One region of the Streptomyces sp. 891-h genome, then DNA from elsewhere that is predicted to be linked to it. Evidence: riboswitches for the same ligand, from Rfam matches in the RefSeq annotation. Region 1 holds a riboswitch; the other holds the start of a gene.
What was found. Region 1 has a riboswitch for S-adenosylmethionine ahead of thrC (threonine synthase). Riboswitches for the same ligand answer to the same signal wherever they lie in the genome.
Positions count from the first base shown of each region.

Region 2: it holds a riboswitch for S-adenosylmethionine, as region 1 does, so the genes downstream of both, HC362_RS24650 (aminotransferase class V-fold PLP-dependent enzyme) here and thrC (threonine synthase) in region 1, are expected to answer to the same signal.

Region 1 is NZ_CP050693.1:4,159,636-4,171,060, reverse strand. Features, by position in the region: gene HC362_RS18255 (FAD-dependent monooxygenase) at 1-403, opposite strand, end outside; gene HC362_RS18250 (TetR/AcrR family transcriptional regulator C-terminal domain-containing protein) at 608-1,642, shown strand; gene HC362_RS18245 (GNAT family protein) at 1,693-2,346, shown strand; gene HC362_RS18240 (DUF427 domain-containing protein) at 2,447-2,782, shown strand; gene groL (chaperonin GroEL) at 2,886-4,514, opposite strand; gene HC362_RS18230 (cold-shock protein) at 4,950-5,153, opposite strand; gene HC362_RS18225 (MoaD/ThiS family protein) at 5,677-5,952, opposite strand; gene thrC (threonine synthase) at 6,095-7,429, opposite strand; SAM riboswitch class I at 7,447-7,613, opposite strand; gene HC362_RS18215 (glucosyl-3-phosphoglycerate synthase) at 7,800-8,801, shown strand; gene HC362_RS18210 (trehalose-6-phosphate synthase) at 8,845-10,350, shown strand; gene otsB (trehalose-phosphatase) at 10,382-11,224, opposite strand; gene HC362_RS18200 (DUF3263 domain-containing protein) at 11,304-11,425, opposite strand, start outside.
Region 2 is NZ_CP050693.1:5,618,399-5,629,823, reverse strand. Features, by position in the region: gene HC362_RS24675 (NYN domain-containing protein) at 94-1,395, opposite strand; gene HC362_RS24670 (hypothetical protein) at 1,794-2,033, opposite strand; gene HC362_RS24665 (rhomboid family intramembrane serine protease) at 2,311-2,982, shown strand; gene HC362_RS24660 (Lrp/AsnC ligand binding domain-containing protein) at 2,979-3,260, shown strand; gene HC362_RS24655 (MerR family transcriptional regulator) at 3,349-4,188, shown strand; gene HC362_RS24650 (aminotransferase class V-fold PLP-dependent enzyme) at 4,209-5,606, opposite strand; SAM riboswitch class IV at 5,861-5,978, opposite strand; gene HC362_RS24645 (CbiX/SirB N-terminal domain-containing protein) at 6,229-6,912, opposite strand; gene HC362_RS24640 (uroporphyrinogen-III synthase) at 6,909-8,072, opposite strand; gene nirD (nitrite reductase small subunit NirD) at 8,113-8,529, opposite strand; gene nirB (nitrite reductase large subunit NirB) at 8,574-11,141, opposite strand; gene HC362_RS24625 (FAD-dependent oxidoreductase) at 11,147-11,425, opposite strand, start outside.

The DNA.
Region 1 (11,425 bases):
TCTGCCGGAGCGCCGAGATCGAGTCGCCGAACAGGAACTCCGCCTCGTTCCCGGCCTGGACGCGCCGATACAGGAGCGTCGTCAGGTCCTCCCGCAGCAGCTCTATGTCGTCGCTGTCCAGCCGGCCGCTGCTGTAGGTCATCTCGGCGGAGCGCCACAGTTCGTTGCCGTCGCTGTCGTGCATCGACATGCCACGCATCCGGGTACGGACCTCACGCGCCTCCTCGAGCAGGTCCATCCGGTCGAGTACCTCGAGCGCGACGCCCCGTACGTCGATGGCGTGGCCGCCGGTCCGCACGGAGGGCGCCCGTTCCACGACTGTGGGCGCGTAGCCACGGCGCCGCAGCCAGTGGGCGAGAGTGAGCCCGGCGACACTGGCGCCGGAGACGAGGACGGTCTGCATGGGGTCTCCCTTGGTACGGCGTACGCAACATCGGGTCGCGCACTGTCACCGTGCGACCCGCGACTGAATGTACGCCGTACACACCCCCCTCCCAACCGCTCCCAGCTGGCAGAAACTCACAGCTGAGCTAGGACAGCAGCAACCACGAGCTCCCTTCGCGCTGCTAGCCTCTGTTCTAGTACAGCCAACAAGAGGGGACCGACTGTGGCGCACTTCACACCGCCGTACGCGCGCATCGCGGCCGAGCTTCGGCGGCGTATCGCGGACGGCGAGCTCGCGCCCGGGGACCGGGTGCCCTCCACCCGGCAGATCGCCCGCGAGTGGAACGTCGCGCTGGCCACCGCGACCAAAGTGCTGGCCACGCTGCGTCAGGACGGGCTGGTCGAGGCCCGGCCCCGGGTGGGAACCGTGGTCGCACCCAGACGCCAGCGCCCCACCCCAGTCGGCACGAGAACCGGAACCCCGGCCGCGATCGAAACCCAGACCGCGACCGGAACCGGGGCCGAACGGGAGCTGACCCGGGAGCGGATCGTCCGCGTCGCCATCGGGATCGCGGACGCCGAGGGACTCGCCGCCCTGTCGATGCGGGGCGTCGCGGCCCGGCTGGGCGCGGCGACCATGGCGGCCTACCGCTATGTGAACAGCAAGGACGAGCTGGTCCTGCTGATGGCCGACACCGTTCTCGGCGAGCTCCAACTACCGCCGGACACCCCGGCCCACCCCCCGGCCACCCCGGATGCCCCGTACACCCCCGACACCCCGGCCAAAGCCCCCGCAGACTGGCGAACCCGGTTGGAACTGGGCGCCCGTTCCCTGTGGCAGCTGCACCGCGCGCACCCCTGGCTGGCCCAGATCGGTCCGCTCACCCGGCCGCTGCTGCTGCCCAACCTGCTGGCGTACTCGGAGTGGATGCTCAGCGCGCTGGACGGCCACGGTCTGCCCCCGGCGACCGTGCTCAACCTGAACGTACTGCTCTACAGCCACATCCAGGGGCTGGCCATCCAGTGGGAGCGGGAGACGGCGGCCGAGAGCAGCACCGGCCTTACGGAGGACGCCTGGATGGCGCAGCAGGAGGAGACCCTCGCGTCGCTGACCGCGTCCGGCGCCTATCCGACGTTCACCCGTCTGGTCGGCTCGCTCGGCACGGACGGCTACGACCTGCACCTGGACGAACTGTTCGAGATCGGCCTCGCCTCCGTACTCGACAGCCTGGAGCGGCGCATCGGCCGGCGGCCGTGAGCGACCGTAATTCGTTCGCCTGCGCACTCCCTCTTCGGCAAGCTCCCGTCATGGAGACCACGGAAGCCGGCGTATGGCCCTTGTACGGGCTGCGCCTGACGACTCCTCGACTGGAACTGTGCCTTCCGGATGCGCGTACGCTCGTCGAACTGGCGGAGCTGGCCGCCGGCAAGGTGCACGGCGACGCCGAGATGCCGTTCAGCATCCCGTGGACCGCCGCGAACCCCGAGGAACGCAAGCGCGGCTGCTTCCAGCACGTGCTGAGCACCATCGCGAACTGGCGCCCCGGGGAGTGGACGCTGAGCCTCGCCGTGCTGCACGAGGGACGGGTGATCGGGCGTCAGGATGTGAGCAGTACCGACTTCGCGGTCGTACGGGAAGCGGAGACCGGCTCCTGGCTCGGCGCGGCGCACCAGAACAAGGGCTTCGGCACCGAGATGCGGGCGGCCGTGCTGCAGCTGGCCTTCGAAGGGCTCGGCGCACGCGGCATGACGTCCGCCGCGATGACGGACAACCCGCGCTCGCGACGGGTGTCGGAGAAGCTGGGCTACCGGCCGGACGGTCTGCAGACGGTCGCCGTGCAGGGCAGGGCCCGCACCTTGGAACGGCTACGGCTCAGCCGTGCCGACTGGGAGACGCACCGCCCGGTACCGGTGAAGATGACGGGACTGGAAACCTCGGCCCTGGCACTCTTCGGGGCCTGAGGCCGAATCCGGGCACCGAGTCCGTACCCGGGCACCAAGGACGAGTTCAGCATCGAGGCCCAGCCCGGGCTCCGACAACCTCCGAAGGAAGGACCGCGCCATGGCCGCACAGGGGCATACGATCACCATCGAGGAAGGCAGCGAGCGCGTGCGCGTGGTCGCGCGTGACGGCCGGGTGCTGGCGGAGAGCAACCGGCCGCTGCTGCTGAGCGAGACCGGCTACCCGGTGCGGTACTACCTGCCGCCCGAGGACGTACGCACCGAGCTGCTGGCCGTCTCCGACACCCACACCCGCTGCCCCTTCAAGGGCACCGCCGACTACTGGTCGCTGGCCGACGGCAGCGCCCACGACATCGCCTGGTCCTACCCGGACCCCTACGACCAGGTGTCCGAGATCAAGGGGTACCTCTGCTTCGCGGACGTGGAGGTCGGCTGATCCCGGGGCCGTGCCCCCGAAGTCCCACCGGACAAGCGAAGGGCGGGCACCCCGTAGGGTGCCCGCCCCAGGCGGTGGGCAGCCGATCAGACGGCGAGCTTCCTCAGAAGTCCATGCCGCCCATGCCACCGCCGGCAGCCGCGTCGGCGCCCGCGGCGGCCTTCTCCGGCTTGTCGGCGATGACGGCCTCGGTGGTGAGGAACAGCGCCGCGATGGAGGCGGCGTTCTGCAGCGCGGAGCGCGTCACCTTGGCCGGGTCGAGGATGCCCTCGGCGATCATGTCGACGTACTCGCCGGTGGCCGCGTTCAGACCGTGGCCCGGGGTCAGGTTGCGCACCTTCTCCACGATGACGCCGCCCTCGAGGCCGGCGTTGACCGCGATCTGCTTGAGCGGGGCCTCCAGGGCCAGCTTGACGGCGGCGGCACCGGTGGCCTCGTCGCCCTCCAGCTCCAGCTTCTCGAAGACCGAGGAAGCCTGCAGCAGGGCCACGCCACCGCCGGCGACGATGCCCTCCTCGACGGCCGCCTTCGCGTTGCGGACGGCGTCCTCGATGCGGTGCTTGCGCTCCTTGAGCTCGACCTCGGTGGCGGCACCGGCCTTGATGACGGCCACGCCGCCGGCCAGCTTCGCCAGGCGCTCCTGGAGCTTCTCGCGGTCGTAGTCCGAGTCGCTGTTCTCGATCTCGGCGCGGATCTGGTTGACCCGGCCCTGGACCTGCTCGCTGTCGCCCGCACCGTCGACGATGGTGGTCTCGTCCTTGGTGATCTGGACCTTGCGCGCACGGCCCAGCAGGTCGAGGGTGGCGTTCTCCAGCTTGAGGCCGACCTCCTCGGAGATGACCTGGCCGCCGGTGAGGATGGCGATGTCGTTCAGCATCGCCTTGCGGCGGTCACCGAAGCCCGGAGCCTTGACGGCGACGGACTTGAAGGTGCCACGGATCTTGTTGACGACCAGCGTGGACAGGGCCTCGCCCTCGACGTCCTCCGCGATGATCAGCAGCGGCTTGCCCGACTGCATGACCTTCTCCAGCAGCGGAAGGAGGTCCTTCACGTTGCTGATCTTGGAGTTGACGATGAGGATGTACGGGTCCTCGAGCTCCGCCTCCATGCGCTCCATGTCGGTGGCGAAGTACGCGGAGATGTAGCCCTTGTCGAAGCGCATGCCCTCGGTGAGCTCGAGCTCGAGCCCGAAGGTCTGCGACTCCTCGACGGTGATGACGCCTTCCTTGCCGACCTTGTCCATGGCCTCGGCGATCAGCTCACCGATCTGGGTGTCGGCCGCGGAGATGGAGGCGGTCGAAGCGATCTGCTCCTTGGTCTCCACGTCCTTCGCCTGCTCCAGCAGAGCGGCGGAGACGGCCTCGGTGGCCTGCTCGATGCCGCGCTTGAGAGCCATCGGGTTGGCGCCCGCGGCAACGTTGCGCAGGCCCTCCCGTACGAGCGCCTGGGCCAGCACGGTGGCGGTCGTCGTGCCGTCACCGGCGACGTCGTCCGTCTTCTTCGCGACCTCCTTGACCAGCTCCGCGCCGATCTTCTCGTAGGAGTCCTCGAGCTCGATCTCCTTGGCGATGGAGACACCGTCGTTGGTGATCGTGGGGGCGCCCCACTTCTTCTCCAGAACGACGTTGCGGCCCTTGGGGCCGAGCGTGACCTTGACGGCGTCGGCAAGCTGGTTCATGCCACGCTCAAGACCGCGCCGCGCCTCCTCGTCAAAGGCGATGATCTTGGCCATGTGGGTTGGTCCTCCCTGGATTCCCCCATGCGCCGAGCGCAAGGGGAGGGTTGGATTTCTCCGGACCGCGTGGCGCCCGCGACGGACGGCCTGCGACCCGGCGGTTCCTTCCCCACCCGGCCTGCGGCCTCACCGACCCGGTCCTTCTCTGTCACTCTCACTCGCAGAGTGCTAACCCAATGATTAGCACTCGGGCATGGAGAGTGCAAGCGACGCCGAAGGCGTCTCCTTGAAGGGTGGTGGTCGGTGGGGGCACCTCCCGGCCGGAGGCTGGGGGAGGCCGGGAGGTGCCCCCAGGTCGCTCGCGCAGTTCCCCGCGCCCCTTCGGGGCACTCGCGCCGTTCCCCGCGCCCCTTCGGGGCGCAGAAGAGGGGCCGCACCCTGTGGGTGCGGCCCCTCTCTGCTGTGTCCAGCTCTCGCGCAGTCCGGCGGCACTCAGCCGGTCACGCGGACCATGTCCGCCTGCGGCCCCTTCTGACCCTGCGAGATCTCGAACTCGACCCGCTGCCCTTCGTCCAGGGTGCGGTAACCGTCCATCTGGATCGCGCTGTAGTGGACGAACACGTCCGCACCACCGTCGACCGCGATGAAGCCGTACCCCTTCTCCGCGTTGAACCACTTGACGGTGCCCTGAGCCATTCCTAACTCCCCTATTACTGGCCCTTGCACGAGCCCGCACTTCGCGAACCCGGGTCAGACCTCACCCCCACCGGCAAGCGGGGGCGTGCGCCGGAACGCGTCGACCGCCGCTGAATGTATCTGCACGGACGCCCTCTGCAACAGGTCAATCGGACGAGAATTCTGGGCACGACTGATCGGAAATATGCCTCAACTGCGGCCGGAGCAGGGCAAGTCGGGCCAGACATACGGAGCCTTCGCGACAATTGCCACTCGGTTTCCAACGGCAACTTGGCCCGTTGTTGTCGTGGCGCTGTCGCTTCCTCATCGCGCACACCGCTGCGTTCGACGCACGGCGGGAGAGGGAACTTCCGTCACTCTACCGCCTTCCGAACCACCTCTCGTCACATGGAATCGCCCCCTCCGGTTTTCCCCGGAAGGGGCGATCACCAGGTCGAACCGCAGGTGGCGACGGTCCGACAGCACCGAGCAGAGCCCGACAGGCCCGGACAGGACCCAACGGCTCCGAACGGCTCCGAACGGGTCAGCCGCCGGCCACCGCCGGGATGATGGAGACACCCGCGCCATCCGGGGTGGGCGTCTCCAGACCCTGCTCGAAGCGGACGTCGTCGTCGTTGACGTAGACGTTGACGAAGCGGCGGAGCTTGCCCGCGTCGTCCAGCACCCGTGCGCTGATGCCCGTGTGGTTCTTCTCCAGGTCCGCCAGCACCTCGGCGAGGGTGCCGCCCTCCGCGGTGACCTCGGCCTGACCGCCCGTGTAGGTGCGGAGGATGGTCGGAATCCGGACGTTGACGCTCATGTCGATCTTCCTAACGTAAGGGGAAAAGCACCCCGGGGTCGCGCTCCGGCCCCGCTGCCGCTTAAACACCGGGGGGCGGATTTCAGCCGTCCGGTGCTCGCCGGGGCCGGCCGGGCTGCCGGGAGGGCCGGCCGGGCGGCGGTCAGGCCAGGCCGGCCTCGCGGAAAGCGGCCAGGTTGGGGCTGATCACGGCGGTGGGCCGGGCCGTCGGAGCCACGGCGTCCAGGGTCTTGAGGCCGTCACCGGTGTTCAGGACGACGGTCGTGAGGCTCGGGTCGATGGCGCCGGACTCGATCAGCTTGCGCGTGACACCCAGCGTGACGCCCCCGGCCGTCTCGGCGAAGACGCCCTCGGTCCGCGCGAGCAGCTTCATCGCGTCGACGATCTGCTCGTCGTTCACGTCCTCGACGGCGCCGCCGGTGCGCTTGCAGATGTCGATCACATAAGGGCCGTCCGCCGGGTCGCCGATGGCCAGCGACTTGGCGATGGTGTCGGGCTTCTTGACCGGCCGGACGGCGGTGGTGCCGTCCTTGTACGCGCGGGACACCGGCGAGCAGCCCTCCGCCTGCGCGGCGAAGATCCGGAACGGCTTGTCCTCGACCAGGCCGAGCTGGATCAGCTCCCGCAGCCCCTTGTCGATCTTCACCAGCTGGCAGCCGGAGGCGACGGGGATGACGAGCTGGTCGGGCAGCCGCCAGCCGAGCTGCTCGCAGATCTCGTACGCCAGGGACTTCGAGCCCTCGGCGTAGAACGGCCGCAGGTTGACGTTGGTGAAGCCCCAGCCCTCGCCCAGCGGGTCGCCGATCAGCTCGGAGCAGAAGCGGTTCACATCGTCGTAGGTGCCGTCGATCGCGACGAGGTCGCCGCCGTAGATCGCGGCCATCACCACCTTGGACTGCTCGAGACCGTCCGGGATGAACACGCACGAGCGCAGCCCCGCACGGGAGGCGGCGGCACCCACGGCGCCGGCCAGGTTGCCGGTCGAGGAGCAGGAGAGGGTGGTGAACCCGAAGGCACGTGCGGCCTCCAGGGCGATGGCGACCGGGCGGTCCTTGAAGGAGTGGGTGGGGTTGCCGGAGTCGTCCTTGACGTAGAGGCCCCCGGTCACGCCGAGCTCGGCGGCCAGCCGGTCGGCCTTGACCAACTGGGTGAAGCCGGGGTTCAGGTTCGGCTTCTCGGCGACGTCGGCGGGGACGGGCAGCAGCGGCGCGTAGCGCCACATCGAGGCGGGTCCGGCCTCGATGCGCCTGCGCAGGCCCTCCGGGTCACCGGTGGGCAGCTCGTAGGCGACTTCCAGCGGGCCGAAACACTCCAGACACACGAAGCTGGGCCCCAGCTCGGTGCGGGTACCGCACTCGCGGCAGGAGAGGGCCACTGCGGCACCGAGGTCGTGGGAGGTGTTCCCGGACGGGGCGCCGGAGGTCCCGGCGTCGTCGGAGGAAGTGGTGCTGTTCGCTGCAACTGTCTGCACAGCCATGGAGGCGAGGCCCTTTCTCCTCATCTTCCCCGTGGCGTATCTCGTCACGGGCCGGAATTGGCACCGTCCCCACGAGGCGGTCTCGCCTTTGAGGTCCGCGTACACGGACGTCCGCGTACACGCGGATCGCGGGATGGTTGCCGGGGCTTCAACGGGCCGTTCCCTCTGCCCCTCTGGATGAGCTGCACTATGGCGCCGGACGGCAGGGAGCCGCTCGGGCGTTTGTCACGGCGACCCCGAGATGCGGAGGTCACCTGCGTTGTTCAAGACTGTAACGGACGGCGGTCACGCTTGAGAGGGACGTCCGAACCGCGAGATGGATCACCGCCGCCCCATGGATCACCCCCACCGACTACAGGAAGGCGCGCACGTGCTCGATGAAGTGGGCCAATGGCTGCGGCGCCGCTCCTGGCGCGTCGCTGACCGGCCGCTGGAGGCGCTCCTGGCGGCCAAGCGCCGCACCGGCACCACCGTCAGCGTGGTGCTGCCCGCGCTCAACGAGGAGGCCACCGTCGGTGACATCGTCTCGACGATCCGCAGCGAGCTGGCCTCGCCCCGCCGCGATGCCGCAACGCCGCTGGTGGACGAGCTGGTCGTGATGAACTCGGGCTCGACCGACCGTACGGCCGAGGTCGCGGCGGCGGCCGGGGCCGAGGTGATCCACCGGGACGAGGTGCTGCCCAGGCTGCCGACCCGGCCCGGCAAGGGCGAGGTGCTGTGGCGCTCGCTCCTTGCGACCAGCGGTGACATCGTCTGCTTCGTCGACGCGGACCTGCGCGAGTTCTCGCCGGACTTCGTCACCGGCATCGTCGGGCCGCTGCTGACGGAGCCGGATGTGCACCTGGTCAAGGCGATGTACGACCGGCCGCTGTCCGGCAGCCCGGCCGGCGGCGGGCGGGTCACCGAGCTGGTTGCGCGCCCCCTGCTCAACCTGCACTGGCCGCGGCTGGCCGGGCTGGTCCAGCCGCTGGGCGGCGAGTACGCGGCACGCCGTTCGCTGCTGGAACGGCTGCCCTTCCCGGTCGGCTACGGGGTGGAGCTGGCGATCCTGGTCGACACGCTGGAGCTGGTGGGTCTCGACGCGCTGGCCCAGGTCGACGTGGGCGTGCGGCTGCACCGCAACCAGGACGGACAGGCACTCGGCCGGATGGCCACCGCCATCTACGCGGCGGCCGAGCGCCGTATCGGCAGGGGCGGCCCACCGGCATACGAGGCGCTCAGCAGGTTCGAGGGCCGGTCCGGCGGAACGGAGCTGACCCAGTTCGAGCGGGACACGACCGGCTGTTTCGTTCCCCGCGGCCACCTGGTGGACGCCGAGGAGCGGCCACCGATGTGCACGGTGCCCGAATATGGGCAGCGGGTGGCGGCCTGAGGGTGCCCTTTTGAGCGGTTTCGGCGGCAGTTAGGCTCGCCGCATGGTCGCTGGAGCAACATCATCACAGGGAGCACCGGGACCGGAGGAGGCGGCGGCACAGGTCCTCGTCGCCTCGAACCGCGGGCCCGTGTCCTACACGCTGGACGACGACGGCACGCTCACCGCGAGGCGCGGGGGCGGCGGCCTGGTCTCCGGGCTGTCGGCCATCGGGCCCGAGGCGGACGCGGTATGGGTGTGCGCGGCGCTCGGTGCGGGCGACCGCGAGGCGGCCCGGCGCTCGGGAGGTCACCTGGACGGCGGCGACACCGGCGGCCAGTCCGTACGGATGCTCGACATCCCGGCCGACACCTTCGAGGCGGCCTACCACGGCATCGCCAACTCCGTGCTGTGGTTCACCCACCACATGCTGTACCAGACGCCGCTGGAGCCCGTCTTCGACCAGGAATTCGACCGCCAGTGGACGGCGTACGAGCAGTACAACGCCGCCTTCGCGGACGCGCTCGCCCAGGAGGCCGGGCAGGGCGCCACCGTGCTGGTGCAGGACTACCACCTCACGCTCGTCCCCGGCCTGCTCCGCGAGCGCCGTCCCGACCTGCGGATCGGCCACTTCTCGCACACCCCCTGGGCGCCCGCCGACTACTTCCGGCTGCTGCCCGACGAGGTCGCGGCGAAGGTGCTGCGGGGCATGCTCGGCGCCGACCGCACCGCGTTCCTGACCGCACGCTGGGCCCGGCTGTTCACCGAGTGCTGCCGTGGGGTACTGGGGGCCACGGTCACCGAAGGTGAGGACGGCACCCTCTCGGTGACGTCCGAGGGCCGTACGACGCGGATCGGGGTGCACCCGCTGGGCGCGGACGGTGACTTCCTGCGCGAGCGGGCGCACCGTGACGACGTGACCGAGCGGATGGCACAGCTGCGCGAGCAGGTGGGCGCGGGCCCGGACGGCAGCCCCAGGCGGACCATCGTGCGGGTGGACCGCACCGAGCTGTCCAAGAACATCGTCCGCGGCCTGTACGCGTACCGGCGGCTGCTGGCCGAGCACCCCGAGTGGCGCGAGCGCGTCGTCCATCTCGCCTTCGCCTACCCCTCGCGGCAGGACCTGGCCGTCTACCGCGACTACACCGCCGAGGTCGGCCGGGTCGCCGACGCGGTCAACGAGGAGTTCGGCACCGACGGCTGGACACCGGTCGTCCTGCACGTCAAGGACGACTTCGCCCGGTCGCTGGCCGCCTACCGGATGGCGGACGTGGCGCTGGTGAACCCCATCCGCGACGGGATGAACCTCGTGGCCAAGGAGATCCCCGTGGTCTCCGACGAGGGCTGCGCGCTGGTGCTCTCCCGGGAGGCGGGAGCGTACGAGGAACTGGCGTCCGAAGCGCTCGCGGTGAACCCCTTCGACGTGCGGGAGACGGCCGAAGTGCTGCGGACCGCGCTGGAGCTGGACGCCGCCACCCGCACGGAGCGGACCCGGCGTCTGGCCGGGATCGCCACTTCACGGCCGCCGGCCAGCTGGCTCCTCGACCAGCTGGAAGCACTCAGGGCCTGACCGGTCGTGGCGGCCGCAGCACAGCCGCGGTCTACAGCTCGTCCGCCAGGGCCTCCAGCCAGGCCGCCAGCCCGGCCGGGCCCGTGACGCGGAGGTCGGCGCCGGTACGGAGCTCCTCCACCGACTCGGTGGCCGTCTCCGGCGCGCTGTAGATCAGCAGCCCGGGAACGCCCTCCCGGCGCAGCGCCTCGACGGCGTCGTACGCGGGGACGTCGCCCAGGTCGTCACCCGCGTAGGCGACGGCGGTTGCGGCCCTTTCGTGGACGTAGCCGGTCAGGGCCGCGCCCTTGTCGGCGCCGGGCGGGCGGAGTTCGAGCACCATGCGCCCGGGCTCGACCACGAGTCCGTGCCGCTCGGCGAGGGCGTACAGCGGGGCGCGCAGCCGGTCGAGCGCCTCGTCGGGGGTTGCCGCGCGCCGGGTGTGCACGGCGAGCGCCCGTCCCTTGTCCTCCGTCCAGGTGCCCTGCGGCGCCGCCGACGCGGCGAGTACGGCCGGGAGTTCGGCCCGTACGTCCGCGACCCCGGCGGGCGGTTCGGGCGCGCGTACGACCGGGTCGGCGGCGTCCCACCGTTCGGCCCCGTACGCGCCCAGCACCGTCAGGCCCTCCAGTCCGGCGACGCTCTCGAAGCCGCCGAACCGTACGGCGTCCGCGGCGGGCCGGCCGGTGATGACGGCGACGCCGGCCAGCCGCGGGGCCAGCCGCGCCAGCGCGTGCACCGCTTCGGGGCGGGCCCGCGCGTCCTGCGGGTCGGTGACGATGGGCGCGAGCGTCCCGTCGAAGTCGAGCGCGAGGACGGCTCGCGCCGGGTCGGCGAGGATGGCGGCGAGTCCGGCACGCCCTGCGGCCGTCTCCGGCATTGAGGGAAGCGACATGATCGCACCATAACCAGTGCGGGTTACCAGCACCGGTACCCGGCAAGCGCGGAGGGGTACCCCCATCAGGGGCGAGGGGTTAGTGGGTCCGGTCCCGGTTCTCCTGGCGGAGCCGCCGCAACCGATTGACCGTCACCGGGTCGAAAGCCAGCGCCCTCTCATCATCAAGCAGCGCATTCAGCTGCTGGTAATACCGCACCG
Region 2 (11,425 bases), 1.5 Mb from region 1:
GAGCGTTGCCTCACACATCGCTACCTCTCCCGGGGCACCACGACCCGGATGTCCTTTATGTGCAGAGGAGTTGAGGTCAAGCGCGGAGACGGGTCAGCTCCGGGCGAGCCGCTTGAGGAGGAGCGTGGAGGCCACGGGCCTGGCCCCGGCCGCCGCACAGCCGTCGGCGACCTCGCGGTCGCTGGAGACCACCACCACCGCACGGCCCGGCGGTTCGGCGCGCACCAGGCGGCGGATCAACTCGTCCGCGGTCTGGCCCGGTTTGGAGAAGAGCACCCGCACTCCGCGCGGCGGCGCCAGCAGAACGGGCGCGGCGAGTTCAGCACCGTCGAACACACAGGTGACCTCGGCGCCCGACTGCGCCGCCAGCACCGCGAGCCCGCCCAGCAGCCGCAGCCGCTGCTTCTCCAGCGGCAGCGCGGGATAGCCGGTCTTGGTGACGTTGTAGCCGTCCACCACCAGATGGGCCTGGGGCAGCGCCAGCAGTTGGTCCAGCAGCGCCGGATCGGTCTCCGAAAGCGCCCGCGCCGCCACGTCCTTGGCCGACATCCGGCCCGGCTCCACCGCGTCGACGGTGTCGGCGGGACGGGTCTCGGACGGCGGCAGCGCCAGTTCCCTGCGCAGCCCCTGGGCCGCGTCCAGCACCGTGTCGAGGAGGAGACGCACCCGCATGTCCTCCACGCTGCGGCCCTCGCGTGCCGCGCGCCGCCCGGCCTCCAGGGCCGACTCGGTCTCGGCGAGGCGGGATTTGAGCCGCCGCACCTCGCTGTCCAGCGCCGCCTTCTCCGTACCGGCAGCGGACCGTACCGCGTCCAGCTCCTCCTGGAGCTTGCGCAGTGACGCCTCGCGGCGGCGTACATCGGCCTGCGCGCTGCGCAGCTTGCGCTGGGTGCCGTCCAGCTCCTTGCGCAGCGACTCCAGCTCGCGGCGCCCCCGCTCGGCCTCGTCCCGGGCCGCGCCCTTGGCGTGCGAGAGCTCCTCACGCAGCCGGGCCAGCTCCCGCTGGGCCTCTTCACCGGCCCGCTCGGCCTGGGCGCGCTGGGCCTCCTCGCCCGCCGCCGCGACCAGCTTCGCCCAGCCGGACGGGCGCAGGATGTAGGCGGCTGCCGCCACGTCCACGGGATCGGCTGCCGGGGGCGGGGAGCCCTCGTCGAGCGCGCCGGCCAGTTCGGGGAGCTGTTCGCGCACCCGGGAGGCGATGCGCTGCCGGAAGACCGCGTCGCTCTCCAATGCGGCCGCCATGGCGTTGCCGCCGAACTTGGCGCGGCGCTGCGGGGTGAAACGGGCATACTGCCGCAATGGCGGGGGAAGTTCGGCGATGGTCAGTCCGCCGAGGGCGTCCCCGGTGACGGCGACCACCCGCCGCCGCACCTTCTCCGGCAGCGGCCGCTCCAGGCTCTCGCCCTCGTCGTCCGGCGCCTGGTCGTCCGGCGCCTGCTCGTCCGGTGCCTCGGTGCTCGGCGCCTCGCCGTCGCGCGGTGCCTCGGCGTCCGGTGTCTCGGCGCCCGCGTGCTCCGCGCCGGAATCCGCGGCGCCCGGTCCCGCAGCGCCCGGTCCCGCAGCGTCCCGGCCCTCCGTGCCGGAGTCCGGGCCCTGGTCCGGTTCCGGGGCGTGGTGCGGCCCGGCGGAGGGGTGTCCCTCGGCGCTGCCGGGGTCCGGCCGGGCCGCCGGGCCCTCAGCCGCCGCGCGGGCAGCGGGCCCGGTTTCCTTCCCGGCAGCCGGTTCCGGCTGCCGAGGGTCGCCGCCCGTCCGTTCCTCCACCGGTCACACCTGCCGTCTCTGAGCCCTGAGCCCTACACCTGAGCGCTGGGCCGGTCCACCAGTTCGACCTGGTCCACGGCGTTGCACCATCTGCAGCGCACGGACTCGATGCTCTCACTGAGCACCTCCCGCTCCTCGACCGTCGGCGCTCCCGCCAGGTCCAGATGGACGTACTCGACCACCTTGCTGGAACGTGTCACGTCGAACCGGGTGAGATTGCCGCACAGGGTGCAGCGCCAGCGGGTCTCGGCCGTCGGCGTGGGGACCGCCATCGTCTCGTCCTCGTTTCCTGAAGGTCGAAGGGTCTCGGTGTCGAAGGGTCTCGGTCTGTCGCTGCCGCGGACACGTCACAGACACGCGGCGCGGGGTCACGTCCCGTAAACCCTACGGCCTGGGACCGTCCGCCCGCCTCCACGTGTGTCGAGGAGCATGCCCTGGGGCCGGACGGTCCATGATCCGGTCATGGACGGCACCGACGCCCAGCGCCCCGGCCGCGCCGACGCCCCGTCTCGGGACCCCGGCGGGCATCCGCACCCGGCCCGGCCCCTGATGACGTACGCCCTGATCGGCTGCTGCTGCCTGGTCTTCCTGATCGGCCCGGCCTCCGGCCTCGTCCCCTCCTACGGTACGGGGCGGGCTCTCCAGGAGGCCAGGTCGGCCTACTTCAACCAGTGGGGCGTGGTGCCCCGCACGCTGCTGAGCGGTGCCGTACGCCCGCTCGCGGCACCGCTGACCGCGCTGTTCCTGCACGGCAACTGGCTGCATCTGCTCGGAAACCTGCTCTTCCTGTTCGTCTTCGGCGGACCGGTCGAGCAGCGCATGGGCCCGGTGCGCTTCGCCCTCTTCTATCTGGGCACCGGATATGTGGCCATGCTCTGCTACGCGGCGGCGCACCCGGCCTCCGGTGAGACGCTGGTCGGCGCCTCCGGTGCGATCTCCGCGGTGCTGGGCGCCTTCCTCTATCTGCACCCGCACGCCCGGGTGACCAGTGTCTTCCCCTTCCTCTACTTCCTCCCGCTGCGCTTCCCCGCCTGGGTGGTGCTCCTGTTCTGGCTGACCGTGCAGTGGCTGGCCGCCCGGCAGGACGGCGACGGGCCGGGCGTCGCCTACCTGGCCCATGTGGTGGGTTTCACGCTGGGCTTCCTGTATGCCTGGCTGTGCTACCGCCGGGCTAAAGTGACCGGGCCAACCCCGGCGTCAGAGGGAGAGACCCCACCGTGATCACTTCCATCGTCCTCATCCGGACGAGCACCGACCGCATCCCCGAGATCGCCGAGCAGATCGCCGCCATCGAGGGCGTCAGCGAGGTCTACTCCGTCACCGGTGCGCACGATCTGATCGCCATGGTCCGCGTCGCCCAGCACGACGACCTCGCCGACATCATCCCGGGCCGCATCAGCAAGGTGCCGGGCGTCGAGTCCACCGAGACCCATATCGCCTTCCGCACCTACTCCCAGCACGACCTGGAATCCGCCTTCGCCATCGGCCTCGACTCCTGAGGCGTTTCGCCGGAACGGCGCGGAATTCCGCCGGAACGGCGCGGAAGGGAGGATGACTCTCCCGGTGGGAGGGTCCATCGTTGTCCGCGTGACCGACGAACCCCTGCTGTCCATCGGGCAGTTCGCCCGCCTGGCCCGGCTCAGCGTCAAACAGCTGCGGCACTATGCCGACCTCGGCGTGCTGCCTCCCGCCCGGGTGGACCCGGCCACCGGATACCGCTACTACCGCGCCGGGCAGGCCCCCGACGCGCTGACCATCGGCCTGCTGCGCTCCCTGGACGTGCCGCTGCCCGTCGTGGCCGAAGTGCTGCGCGGGGAGCCGACCGCCCCCGGCGCGCTGGCCGCCGTACGCGACCGGCTCGAGGGCGAGCTCGCCCGGCGCCGGCACAGCCTCACCGCGCTGGAGCACATCCTGGAGCGGGGGCTGCCCAGCGCCGAGACCGCACACGTCGCCCTCCACGAGGAGGGTCCACAGCGCGTCGCCCTGGTACGGGAGGTCGCCACCTCGCCGTACGACATCGCGCGGGCCACCTCCCGCTGTGTGGCCCGGCTCCTGCCGCTGCTCTCAGGGGACGGCCCGCCCCAGCTCACCGGGCTGTTCCCGCTCGACATGGAGGAGCACGTTCCGATCTCGGTCGGGGCGGCGCTGGAGGACGGCGCCACCCTGGAAGACGGCGGCGCCGCTGTGTCCGAGTCCGTGACCGCCGAGCTGCTGCCGGGCGGGACGTTCGCCCGCGCGACGCATGTGGGCCCGTACGCGCAGATCCCGCTGACCGCACACGCGCTGCTGGCGTGGTGCGCCGAGCGCGGGCACGCCCCGGCCGGGCCGCTGCGGGAGGTCTACGTCGACGACCCCGCCACCACCCCACCCGACCGGCTCGTCACCCATCTGATGGTGCCGGTACGGGAGCGGGAGGCCGCCGGCTGACCGGGGCGAGGGACGACGGCTCAGTTCGCCGCGCCCCTGCGGGGGTCCGGGACGCAGCGGCCGTTCTCCGTACGGTAGGTCCAGCTCGCTCCGTCCCGCACCAACTGCCTGACGGCGCCGAGGAACCGGTCCACGTGCTCGTCCGGCGTCCCGGCGCCGAAGCTGACGCGGATCGCGTTGAGCGCGCGGGTCCCCCCGGACGCCCCCTCGGGAGCTCCGCACTCCCCCGGGGCGTCGCCCTGCTGCCCGAGGAGCGCGCGCAGCAGCGGATGGGCGCAGAAGAGGCCGTCGCGTACCCCGATCCCGTACTCGGCCGAGAGCGCCGCCGCGAAGTGGGAGCTGTTCCAGCCCTCCACGACGAAGGAGACCACGCCGACCTGGTCCGCGTCCTCGCCGAAGAGGGAGAGGACCCGCACCTCGGGGAGTTCGGCCAGTCCCTTGCGCAGCCGGGCCAGCAGCTCCTCCTCGCGGGCCACGAGGCGGTCGAACCCGGCCTCGGTCAGGGCCCGGCAGGCGGAGGCGACCGCGTACGCGCCGATCACGTTCGGCGAGCCCGCCTCGTGGCGGGCCGCGGTGGTGTGCCACTCCGCCTCCACGGTGCCGTCCGTGGTACGGGACACCCGACGGCTGGCGCCGCCGCCCGCCAGGTACGGCTCCGCCGCGCGCAGCCAGTCGGCGCGGCCCGCCAGCACTCCGGCGCCGAAGGGCGCGTACAGCTTGTGCCCGGAGAACGCCACCCAGTCCGCCTCCAGTTCCGACAGGCTGACCGGCCGGTGCGGGGCGAGCTGCGCGGCGTCCAGCACCAGGCGGGCGCCGTGCCGGTGCGCGGCGCGGGCCAGCTCACGCACCGGCCACACCTCCCCTGTGACGTTGGAGGCGCCCGTCACACAGACCAGCTTCGGCCCGGCGGGCGCCGCGTGCAGGGCCGACTCCAGCGTTGCGACGGCCTGTTCGGGCGACCGGGGCGCGTCCAGATAGGTCACGTCGCTGCCGCGGGCCTGCCACGGCAGGAGGGCGGCGTGGTGCTCGGTCTCGAACACGAACACCCTGGTGCCGGGCGGCAGCGCGGCGGCAAGAAGGTTGAGGGAGTCGGTCGTCGACCGGGTGAAGACGACCTGGTCGTCTGCACGGCAGCCGAGGAACTCGGCCACCGTCTGCCTGCTCTGTTCGAACAGGTCCGTCGACAGCTGGGAGAGGTAACCGGCGCCGCGGTGCACGCTGCCGTAGTACGGCGCGTACGCCGCCACGTCGTCCCACACCCGCTGCAACGCGGGGGCGCTCGCCGCGTAGTCCAGCGCCGCGTACGGGGTTTCGCCGCCGGTGACGAGCGGGACGTGCACCTCGCGGCCCAGCACGGGGAGCGGCTCGTCGGCGCGGGAGAGGGTACAGATGGGGGCAAATGTGGTGGTTGCAGACATGAGGGTACTCCGGCGAGGGGGTGGTATGGAGGCTCACGGCATCGCGGCGTCGTGGCAACGCGGCATCGCGGCGCCGTTGCATCGCGGCATGGCAATGCCGTACGTGCGCTGTTGCCTGACGGCGTGACAGGGGGAGCGTGACGGTGGCGGTGGGAGGCGGGCCCGGGCGCGGAAGAGTGCTGCTGCCCTTGGCCCTAGCGCATTCGCTTGCTCACAGAAGGCTCCCTCGTAGACCAGGACCCCTGGCGATGAGGGATCCGCGCTTGCCGTAGACCTCGCTGTCCTACGGCCTGGTCATCACCCGGGGCACCCCGCCACGGACGGAGGGTTGCCGGACAGCGGGCCGGGGCCTGGTCGCTGTCGCTCGTGACCTGGGCAGGAGTATGCCACACCATTCGCGGCCCCACCATTGCCCCATCCACCATGTGGACCTCCCCCTCACGGGGTGGCCCGCCGCGTTGTGGACGCACGCCCCCTTTGTGTCCCGGCTCACCGCCGAGTGGTCGTGTCGGGGGGCTCCTCCCCCAGCGCCCGTCCGGCGAGGACCCGGGGGTTTGGGGGCGGGAGCCCCCATGAACGGGAGGGAGTCAGAGGGCTGGGCCCTCAGCCATTGGAGGCGGCCTCAACCAATGGCGGCCGCGAGGCAAGGGTGGGCCCGCGAGGTGAGGGTGGAGGTGACCGAGGGGTGCGCCCCCAGGGGCGCAGCCACCACATCGGCGCCGGCCGCCCCAAGGCGGTCGGCGAAAAGGCCGGGCGCCAACAACCAGGCGGCGACGGCAACTCGGCGAGCGCCAGCACTCCGCAACCGCGCAACCTCCTCCGCGACAGCGGGCTCCGCGGTGGCGGCCCACGCCACCGGCACGGGCGCCCGCAGAAGGCGACCGAGCCGCCGAGCCATGGCGTGCGCCTCGGCCCGGGCACCGGCATCGGAGGACCCGGCGGCGGCAAGCACAACGGCGTCGCCCTCCCGGACCCCTGCCTCGGCGAGCCGGTCGACGAGCGCGGGCAGCAACGCGGGGTCGGCCCCCAGCGCGGGGGTCACCAGCACATCGTCGGCCCGCCCGGCGGCAGCCACCTGCGCGGGGATGTCGACCCGCACGTGGTAGCCGGAGGCGAGAAACGCGGGTATCAGGGTGACGGGACCGGGCAACCGGGAGAGGGCCTCGGCCACGGTCGGCCCCCGTACGTCCGCGTAGGCCACAGCGACCGGCTGCCCCAGCCGGGCCGCGACGCCGTCGGCCAGCTCCCGCACGGTGCGGACGCCGGCGAGGTGCCGGGTGCCATGGGCGACGAGGAGGACGGTCATGCGTCGCCCTCACACACGGCGGCGGGATCGAGGGCGATGCGGTAGCCGCGTTTGGTGACGGTCTGCACGACTGACGAGACCCCCAGCGAGGTGCGCAGCCGGGCGACGGCGGCCTCGACGGCGTGTTCGTCGGTGCCGCCGCCGGGCAGATAAGGCAGCAGGTCGGCGCAGGACATCACCTGGCCGGGGTGCCGGGTCAGGGCGCGGAGGATGGCCATGGGGCCGGGGCTGACGGGCCGCAGCTCGCCGTCGAGCAGCGCGGCGGAGCCGCGTACCTCCAGCGTGTGGCCTGCGGCGGGCAGCGTGGGCGCGGTGGCGGGGAGCCGTTCGCCGAGCAGGCGGACGAGAGCTCCGACGCGGAAGCGGTCCGGCCAGTACGCGGGGATGTCCCGGGCGAGCAGGGGCGCGGCCGTGACGGGGCCGACGCAGGCGGCCTGGGTGCGGTCGCGCAGCGCCCGGGTCAGTTCCTCGGCGGCGCCCTGTTCCTCGGCACGGGCGTAGAGCCCGGCGGCGGCCAGCGCACTGGTGAAGGTGACGGCGTCCACGCCGCCTGCCAGGACGCTGTCGATCAGGCGGTCGAGAGGGGCGGGGTCGAGGGGGCCCGTCCACCGGTAGACGGGCACCGGCACCACCTCGGCGCCGGCGCCCCGCAGCGCGTCGATGAAGTCGCGCAGCGGTTCACCGTGCAGTTGGACGGCGATCCGCAATCCGTCCAGGTCGTCCCGGGCGAGCAGGCGTTCGAGGACTTCGGTGGAGGACTCCGAGGCCGGGGACCAGGCCTCGCGGAGCCCGGCGGCGCGCAGCGCCCCGCACGCCTTGGGGCCGCGCGCCAGCACCTCGCTCCGGGCGAGGGCGGCGCGCAGGGCCTCGCCCTCGCCCCAGCCGTCGGCGGCCTCCATCCAGCCGCGGAAGCCAATACCGGTGGTGGCGACGGCCACGTCCGGCGGCCGGGCCACCAGCTCCTTGGTGGCGTCGCGCAGTTCCTCGTCGTCGGCGAGCGGGACGATGCGCAGCGCGGGCGCGTGGACGACCTCGGCGCCGCGCCGCTCCAGCAGCGCGCCCAGCTCCTCGGCCCGGCGCGCGGCCGTGACCGCGACGGTGAACCCCGCCAGCGGGGGAACGGTTCCCGTGCGGCTGAGCGACGGGTCAGGTGCCGACACTGCGTCTCCTCTCAGTGCTCTCGTGGGTGCTGCGTGTTGTTCATCCTCGCCCGACCAGCGTTTCGACCGTGTTTCGCCGGGCCGTAACCTCGATCACCCGGCCGGTCAGCCGGACCTCGTGGACGGGGAGCAGGACGGTCTCGTCGTCCAGGCAGCGGCCGGTCGCCAGCTCGAAGGTCTCCTTGCCGAGCGGTCCGGTCACGACGGGGACGCCGTCGCGGTCGCCGACGATGCCGTGACAGATCACGGGTGCCCCGCTGAAGGGGTCCAGATTCCCGACCGCGTGGATCTCGCCGGTGTGCAGCCGGAAGAGGGCGACGGCGGTGCCGTCCGGCAGCAGCGCGGCGCGGCCCTGCTCGACGGGGAGGGCGTCCAGCGGGCAGACGGCGGCCCACTCGTCGGCGGCGCCGGTGGCGGGGCCGGTGGAGTCGGCGGGAGCGGTGGAGCTGGTGGTCATGGTGGTCACGGAGGTCACCTTTCGGCTCGCGGGGACAGATGTCTTCATCGGGCGCTCGTGCCCTCGGCGGCGGGCAGGCCCGGCATGCCGAGGGAGACCGGCCCCGGCACCGGTACCGGCTGCTCCCGCTCGACGGCGAAGGAGATCGCCGGGTCGGGGGTCTCCGGGGCGTTGACGAAGGAGGTGAAGCGGGCCAGCTTCGCGGGGTCCTCCAGGACGCCGCGCCACTCGTCGTGGTAGTCGGCGACGTGCCGTTCCATGGCGGCGTCCAGCTCGGCGCAGATGCCGAGCGAGTCGTCCATGACGACGGCCCGCAGGTGGTCGAGGCCGCCTTCCAGGTTCTCCAGCCAGGCGGCGGTGCGCTGGAGGCGGTCGGCGGTGCGGATGTAGAACATCAGGAACCGGTCGATGGTGCGCACCAGCGTCTCGTGGTCCAGGTCGGACGCGAGGAGTTCGGCGTGCCGGGGGGTGAAGCCACCGTTGCCGCCGACGTAGAGGTTCCAGCCCTGCTCGGTGGCGATGATGCCGAAGTCCTTGCTGCGGGCCTCGGCGCACTCACGGGCGCAGCCGGAGACGCCCGCCTTGAGCTTGTGCGGGGCGCGCAGCCCGCGGTAGCGCAGCTCCAGTTCGATGGCGAGGCCGACGGAGTCCTGGACGCCGTAGCGGCACCAGGTGGAGCCCACGCAGGACTTCACCGTACGGACGGCCTTGCCGTAGGCGTGCCCGGACTCGAAGCCGGCGTCGGTGAGCCGGCGCCAGATGGCGGGGAGCTGCTCGAGGCGGGCGCCGAGCAGGTCGATGCGCTGACCGCCGGTGATCTTGGTGTAGAGGCCGAAGTCGCGGGCGACCTCACCCAGCACGATGAGCTTGGCCGGGGTGATCTCGCCGCCGGGGACGCGGGGCACGACCGAATAGGTCCCGTTGCGCTGCATATTGGCCAGGTGGCGGTCGTTGGTGTCCTGGAGGCCGCCGCGTTCGCCGTCCAGGATATGGGTGCCGCTGTCGCGGGAGGCGAGGATCGCGGCGACGGCCGGCTTGCACACGTCGCAGCCCCGGCCGCGCCCGTGCTCGGCCACCAGCTGCGAGAAGGTGGTGATGCCGGTGGCCGCGACGATCTCGAACAGCTCGGCCCGCGAGTGGTCGAAGTGCTCGCACAGCGCCTTGGACTGCTCGACACCGGCGGCCTCCAGGAGCTGCTTGAGCGCGGGGACGCACGAGCCGCAGCCGGTGCCCGCCTTGGTGCAGGACTTCAGCGCGGGCACGTCGGCGCAGCCCTGCTCGGTGATGGCCTCGGTCAGCGCGCCCTTGGTGACGGCGTGACAGCTGCAGATCTGCGCGCTGTCCGGGAGTCCGGCGACACCGACTCCCGCGGCGCCGCCCTCGGACTGCGGCGCCAGCAGCACGGACGGGTCGGCGGGCAGGGCGCTGCCCACCAGCGGACGCAGCAGCGGGTAGCCGGAGGTGTCGCCGACCAGGATGCCGCCGAGCAGGGTCTTGGCGTCGTCGGAGACGACCAGCTTGCCGTAGGTGGCCGCGACCGGGTCGTTGAGGACGACTTCCAGGGCCCCGGGGGTGGTGGCGTGTGCGTCGCCGAAGGAGGCCACGCCGACACCGAGCAGCTTGAGCTGGGTTGCGGTGTCGGCGCCGGGGAAGCCGGCCTCGCCGCCCAGCAGCCGGTCGGCGACCGTCTCCGCCATGGCGTAGCCGGGCGCGACCAGGCCGAGGGTGCGCCCCTCGATGCAGGCGACCTCGCCCACCGCCCAGACAGCCGGGTCGGTGACGGACCGGCAGGTCTCGTCCACGACGACGCCGCCGCGCTCTCCCACCTGAAGGCCCGCCTCGCGGGCGAGTTCGTCGCGCGGCCGCACCCCGGCGGCGAAGACCACCAGGTCGGTCTCCAGGAGGGTGCCGTCGCTCAACTCCACGCCGGTGACCGCGCCGGTCTCCGGGTTGGTGAGGACCTGCTGGGTGCCGGTTCCGGTGTGCACGGCCACGCCCAGTTCGCCCACCATGCGGCCGAGCAGCGCGCCGCCGCCCGTATCGAGCTGGACTGCCATCAGGTGCGGTGCCATCTCCACCACGTGGGTGGTCAGCCCCAGCAGCCGCAGCGCGTTGGCGGCCTCCAGGCCGAGCAGTCCGCCGCCGACGACGACTCCGCGCCCGGTGGCGGACTCCTTGGCCGCCGCGCGGATGGCGTCGATGTCGTCGAGGGTGCGGTAGACCAGGCAGCCGGGCGCCGTGGAGCCGGGCAGCGGCGGTACGAACGGCCGCGATCCGGTGGCCAGGACCAGCGCGTCGTAGGGCACCCGCTCGCCGGACGCGGTGAGTACGGCGTTGGCGTCCCGGTCGAGTGCGGTGACCGGGTCGCCGAGCCTGAGGTCGATCCGCTCGGGGTCGTGCTCGGGCAGCCGCAGCGCGCTCTCGTCGGCGCCGTCGAAGCAGGAGGAGAGGGCCACCCTGTCGTAGGCGGGGCGGTGCTCCTCGGCGAGTACGGTGATCTCCCACTGCCGGTCCGTATCGCGGGAGTCGAGGGCCTCGACCAGCCGGTGGCCGACCATGCCGTGTCCGACGACGACGAGCTTGCGCGGGGTTTCGGATCGTGAGTTGGTCATGGGGTTCACCTCGGGGCGGTCGTGGCAGGGGTGTCACGGCTGGAGAGCGGGTCGGTCTCGGCGAGCCAGGCGGCGATCTTCTCGACGGCGCCGCGGCAGCCGCCGCAGCCGGTGGTGGCGCGGGTGGCGTCGGCCAGTTCGCGGGCCGAGCGGGCGCCGTCGTACCAGGCGGAGCGCAGGGCGCCCTTGGTGACGCTGTTGCAGCGGCACACCATGGCGTGGTCGGGCAGCGACTCGCCCGTCTCACCGGCGGTCTCGGGCGGCAGTGCCCGGCCGAGCATCAG